Regions from separate parts of the Vibrio splendidus genome, predicted to be linked through region 2. Evidence: predicted binding sites of a transcription regulator. Region 2 holds the regulator's gene; the other holds the start of a gene.
What was found. The regulator CRP, encoded in region 2, controls carbon source genes, mostly activating them, when cyclic AMP is high. The targets are predictions, from matches to a motif close to TGTGANNNNNNTCACA.
Positions count from the first base shown of each region.

Region 1: OCU90_RS14045 (NupC/NupG family nucleoside CNT transporter) is a predicted target of CRP. The motif match lies at 1,870-1,885, and genes of this name have one in related genera.

Region 1 covers NZ_AP025508.1:3,172,037-3,175,220, reverse strand. The annotation lists gene prfC (peptide chain release factor 3) at 1-771, shown strand, start outside; gene OCU90_RS14055 (DUF5363 family protein) at 877-1,032, shown strand; gene OCU90_RS14050 (TatD family hydrolase) at 1,013-1,825, shown strand; gene OCU90_RS14045 (NupC/NupG family nucleoside CNT transporter) at 2,030-3,184, shown strand, end outside.
Region 2 covers NZ_AP025508.1:3,544,014-3,547,197, reverse strand. The annotation lists gene astD (succinylglutamate-semialdehyde dehydrogenase) at 1-332, shown strand, start outside; gene OCU90_RS15965 (DUF1338 domain-containing protein) at 545-1,336, shown strand; gene crp (cAMP-activated global transcriptional regulator CRP) at 1,520-2,152, opposite strand; gene OCU90_RS15955 (phosphoribulokinase) at 2,392-3,184, opposite strand, start outside.

The sequences.
Region 1 (3,184 bases), 370 kb from region 2:
AAGTGGGCTCCGGGTCCTCAAACTCGTCAAGCTAACGAGCGTGATGTTGAAGCGACAGAAGAGAAGTTCTCTGGCTTCGTCTTTAAGATCCAAGCAAACATGGATCCAAAGCACCGTGACCGTATCGCATTCATGCGTATCGTTTCGGGTACTTACAACCAAGGTATGAAGATGAATCATGTTCGTACTGGCAAGAACGTAAGTATTTCGGATGCGGTAACTTTCATGGCGGGCGACCGTGCGCGAGCTGAAAAAGCGTATGCTGGTGACATCATTGGCTTGCATAACCATGGCACAATCCAGATTGGTGATACCTTTACTCAAGGCGAAAGCTTGAAGTTCGCTGGTATTCCAAACTTCGCGCCTGAGCTATTCCGTCGTATTCGTCTACGCGATCCACTAAAGCAGAAGCAACTTCTAAAAGGTTTGGTTCAGCTTTCTGAAGAGGGCGCAGTACAAGTATTCCGTCCTATGCAGAACAACGATTTGATCGTTGGTGCGGTTGGTGTACTTCAGTTTGACGTAGTTGTAGCGCGCTTGAAAGCGGAATACAACGTAGAAGCTATCTACGAAGGTGTTAACGTTGCAACAGCTCGCTGGGTTGAATGTGATGACGTGAAGAAACTAGAAGAGTTCAAACGTAAGAACCAAGCTAACCTAGCGTTAGATGGTGGTGATAACCTGTCTTACATCGCACCTACAATGGTGAACTTGAACCTAGCTTCTGAGCGTTTCCCTGACGTTCAGTTCCGAGCGACGCGCGAGCACTAATTTCTCCGCGCTCTATTCGAGTTAAACAAAAACGTCTATTGTTCTGCAGTAGGCGTTTTTTAATACGTGCTGTTTGAGGATGAATACTGAGGTTTGAGCATGAGTATTTTGGGTTGGGTTAAAGCTTGGGTTAAGAAATACGATAAGTGGTGTGAAGAGCTTGGTTTAACGCCTGAGAACAAGCGCAGTTGTGTTGCTTATCGTCGTGATCCCCAAGGGAAACAAACAGAGAGTAGGGAAGATGACACAGCAAATAAGTGACTTTCCGCTGTTTGATACCCATTGTCATGCGGATTTTGAGGCGTTTGAGCAAGGTTTTACACCGGATCAAAGTATTGATAGCTATCTTAAAGAAGCGAAACAAGCTCAAGTCGAGAAGATTCTTATTCCTTCTATTGGCCAAAGTAACTGGTCGAAGCTCGATAAAATCGCCAAATCTTACCCTAATGTTTACTACGCCTTAGGTTTCCACCCTTACTTTTTAGATCAAGCCAATGACGAGCAATTCTCAGAGCTTCGCCAATTACTCTCATCAAGAACCGGTCAATGCGTTGCGATAGGAGAGTGTGGTCTCGACTTTTTTGTCGATGTCGAGCGGGAGAAACAAGAACGCTTTTTCATCCAACAAATGGAGCTAGCGAAGGTATTTGAGCTGCCTTTGATCATCCATGAGAGGAAGTCTTATAACCGACTCATTGAATTATTAAAGCAGCACAAGTTCACTTTTGGCGGGGTGATTCACGGTTTTTCAGGGAGTGAACAGCAAGCTTTGGCGTGGATCAAGCTCGGTTTCTATATTGGTGTCGGTGGAACGATTACTTACCCAAGAGCACAAAAAACACGCACATCCATCGCAAAACTGCCTCTTGAATGCCTGGTATTAGAAACGGATGCACCGGATATGCCCACGTATGGTAATCAAGGAAATGTTAATCATTCCAAACATTTAGTTACGATCTTAAATGAACTATTTTTGCTTAGAAAAGAGCCAAAGCAATCGGTTGCAGCGCAAACTTGGCAAAATAGCCATCGTGCATTCGGTATATGTGAATAAAATCGAAGGTTTTTGTTTATCGTTTGCGTAAATTGCACTGAGCTTGTGATTTGGTTCACATTTGCGTGTGAATGGTACATGAATCTTGTACGAAAGTGTGAGGACGGCATTACTTTATTAGTGGTCGCATGAGTATAATTGCCTCCGCTTTATAGCCCCATTTTGTAACACGCCAATAAATAACTAATAAGGAAGTCATAAACTATGAGCCTGTTTATGAGCCTCGTCGGAATGGTTGCACTGATTGCAATCGCAGTACTACTATCCGACAACCGCAAAGCAATTAATATCAGAACAGTGGGTGGCGCTTTCGCTATCCAATTCGCACTTGGTGCATTCGTACTTTACATCCCTTGGGGTCGTGATCTACTTGCAGGTTTCTCTGCTGGTGTAGCAAACGTGATCGACTACGGTAAAGATGGTACTGGCTTCCTATTTGGTAGCCTTGTTAACTTCTCAGTTGACGGTATCGGTTTCATCTTTGCATTCCAAGTTCTACCAACACTAATCTTCTTCTCTGCTCTTATCTCTGTACTTTACTACATTGGTGCGATGCAAGTTGTAATCAAGGTTCTTGGTGGTGGTCTTCAGAAAGCTCTAGGTACTTCTCGCGCCGAGTCAATGTCTGCAGCAGCAAACATTTTCGTTGGTCAAACAGAAGCACCTCTAGTAGTTCGTCCATTTGTTCCTAAAATGACTAACTCTGAACTATTCGCAGTAATGTGTGGTGGTTTAGCATCTGTTGCTGGTGGTGTACTAGCGGGTTACGCATCTATGGGTGTACCTCTAGAGTACCTAGTAGCAGCGTCATTCATGGCAGCACCTGGTGGTCTACTATTCGCTAAAATCATCAAGCCTGAAACTGATGAAGTTGACGAGAACCTAGGTTCAGACATCGACGGTGGCGACGACAAGCCTGCTAACGTTATCGATGCAGCTGCTGGCGGTGCGTCAGTTGGTCTACAACTAGCACTTAACGTTGGTGCAATGCTACTAGCATTCATCGGTCTAATCGCTCTTATCAACGGTATCCTAGGTGGCATCGGTGGTTGGTTCGGTATGGAAAACCTAACTCTAGAACTTCTTCTAGGTTGGATCTTCGCACCGTTAGCATTCATCATTGGTGTTCCATGGGAAGAAGCAACTATTGCTGGTTCTTTCATTGGTCAGAAGACAGTTGTTAACGAATTCGTTGCATACCTAAACTTCGTACCATACATCGGTGACAACGCTCAAATCGTTGAAGCGACTGGTCAAGTAATGTCTGTTAAGACTCAAGCAATTATCTCGTTCGCTCTATGTGGTTTCGCAAACCTTTCTTCAATTGCGATTCTTCTAGGTGGTCTAGGTGGTATTGCT
Region 2 (3,184 bases):
TCGGTCCATTACTGCAAGTGGTTCGTTATCAGTCACTAGAGCAAGCGGTTGAACTGGCTAATGACACACGTTTTGGTTTGTCTGCAGGCTTAGTTTCAACAGACGATTCAGAGTGGGAATACTTCGTTGACCATATCCGAGCGGGCATTGTTAACCGTAACCGCCAGCTAACAGGCGCAAGTGGTGATGCACCATTTGGTGGTCCTGGTGCTTCAGGTAACCTACGTCCAAGTGCGTACTATGCAGCTGACTACTGTGCTTACCCTATGGCTTCAATGGAAGGTGGTGAGACTCAACTGCCAGCTACGTTTAGCCCGGGTATTGAGCTTTAATTTAGGCTAATGAGTCTTTGGCTCATGCGTTAAGCTTGAAATAGGGAAGTGGTGTTATCGCTTCCCTTTTCCATCACGTCCGACACCTAGATTGGGCGGTCGATAATAATAGAACAAGTATGTCACAGGCTGATGGCTGCTGACTCTGTGTCCAGCCTCTCCCTCTCTAATCCAAATTACTAGCTTGCTAGAACCTCTGACAAGGAGTCACCATGACGCCCGATCTACTCTTTAAATCACTATGGGACGATTACATTCACAGGCTTTGCCCATCGGCTGAGAAAGTTCATCATCTGCTGAAAGAAGACGAAGCCCTGATTAATGATCATATTGCACTGCGAACTTTCAATGTTGCACCACTGGGCATTGAAACACTGGCTAAGCCTTTCCTTGAATTAGGCTACAAGGCTTGTGGCGACTACTTGTTTGAGAGCAAGAAGTTAGTGGCTAAGCACTACGAGCACCCAGACCCAAACCAACCGAAGGTGTTCATTAGTGAGTTGAAGGTAGAAGAGTGTTCAAGTGACTTACAACAGATCGTTGCGAAGTTGGTTGAGCAAGTAGACGCAAGTAAACTTCAAGGTCATGAGTTCTTGTTTGGTGGTCGCCTTTGGGATCTGAGCTTCGCGGATTTCCAAGTTCTAGCAAAAGAGAGTGAATACGCGTCTTGGCTAGCGGCTCATGGTTACGGTGCAAACCACTTTACGGTGAGTGTGAACCAGCTTAATGAGTTCGATGAAGTACAGACTGTGAATGACTATTTGAGTGATTCAGGTTTCACTATCAATGCATCTGGCGGTCAGGTTAAAGGCTCTCCAGAGGTCTTATTAGAGCAATCATCTACAATGGCAGACAAAGTCCCAGTTTCATTTGTTGAAGGCAACGAGGTGATTCCTGGTGGCTTCTACGAGTTCGCTAAGCGTTATGCGATGGCGAATGGTGAGCTTTATACAGGATTTGTTGCAGCATCGGCTGACAAGATCTTTGAGAGCACCAACGGTTAAAGAAAGATATGAGCACGGGCTTTACCCTAAAGATGCGAGTACGCTTCGCTTCGAGGAAGTTTACAAATAGGATTCAGTGAGTTCTTCTCGTATCTCGCATCTGCTCTCTAGATCTTTAGAAAACAAAAAAGCCACCAAATTTGCATTTGGTGGCTTTCAAATTTTTGGCTCAGTTAATCGAGATTAACGAGTGCCGTATACCACGATAGTTTTACCGTGTGCAGAAATTAGGTTCTGCTCTTCTAGCATCTTCAAGATACGACCTACTGTCTCACGAGAACAACCAACGATCTGGCCAATCTCTTGACGAGTGATCTTGATTTGCATGCCGTCAGGGTGAGTCATTGCATCTGGCTGTTTCGCTAGGTTAAGTAGCGTTTGAGCGATACGACCTGTTACGTCAAGGAACGCTAAGTCACCAACCTTTTGGCTAGTTACTTGTAGACGATTTGCCATTTGCGCTGAAAGGCGCATTAGGATATCTGGGTTCACTTGGATAAGTTGACGGAATTTCTTGAAAGAAATTTCAGCTACTTCACAAGGAGATTTTGCACGAACCCATGCAGTACGCTCTTGGTCTTCTTCGAAGAGGCCAAGTTCACCAATGAAGTCACCTTGGTTTAGGTAAGAAAGAATCATTTCCTTACCTTCTTCGTCTTTGATAAGAACTGCCACAGAACCTTTAACGATGTAGTACAAGGTTTCTGCCTTTTCACCAGCATGAATCAAAGTACTTTTTGAAGGGTACTTATGAATATGACAGTGTGAAAGGAACCACTCTAATGTTGGATCGGTTTGGGGTTTACCTAGAACCATAATATCTTACTTCCTCTGCAGGGTATGCTTGCCGCTTTCCGTATTTTAGCTAAGCCTGGATTGACTTGTAGGATAAGAGCACTCGTTGAGCGCTGCAAGCTATCTTGTGTTTCGTTTAAGAATAGTATCCTTTTTCAGGTACTATTTCTTGATTTTAATCGTGACCAAGCTACGATTTTTTACGCAAAATTGTGCACATGATCACGGTATGAAAAGTAATCAACCAGAATGGCGTATTGTTAACCTATTTTTCCGGTTTCGATGAGCTGTTGTAGGATGGGCCGTACAATGAGCTCCATAGCAAAACTCATCTTGCCGCCTGGCACTACAAGCGTGTTGTGGCGTGACATAAATGAGCCATCTATCATAGCCAGAAGGTAGGGGAAATCTACGTTTTTGATGCCACGCAAACGTATAACCACGAAGCTTTCGTCTAAACTTGGAATCCCTTTAGCGTTCAGTGGATTCGATGTATCTACGGTTGGGACACGCTGAAAGTTGATATGAGTGCGCGAAAACTGCGGGGTAATGTAGTTAAGATAATCATCCATTGAGCGAACAATAGAATCCATTACTGCTTCGCGTGAGTGCCCACGATCGCGTGTGTCACGAACGAATTTTTGGATCCACTCAAGGTTGACGATTGGCACCATGCCGATCAGCAAGTCGACGTGCTGTGAGACATTGATGTCGCCATCTACCACGCCACCATGAAGACCTTCGTAGAACATCACATCGGAATTTTCTGGGATCTCTTGCCATGGCGTAAAGGTGCCCGGCATTTGATTGTAAGGCACGGCTTCATCGAAGGTATGTAGGTAACTACGGACTTTACCCGTGCCTTCATTACCGTATTGACGGAAGAACTCTTCTAATGCGCCAAAATCATTGGCTTGTGGACCAAAGTAGCTGATGTGCTTACCTTGCTCGCGAGCCTTACGGATCTCGACATCCATCTCTGGTCGAGTGAAGCGATGGAAACTATCCCCTTCAACCCAAGCGGCCTTCACGTCCATCATATTGAACATTTTT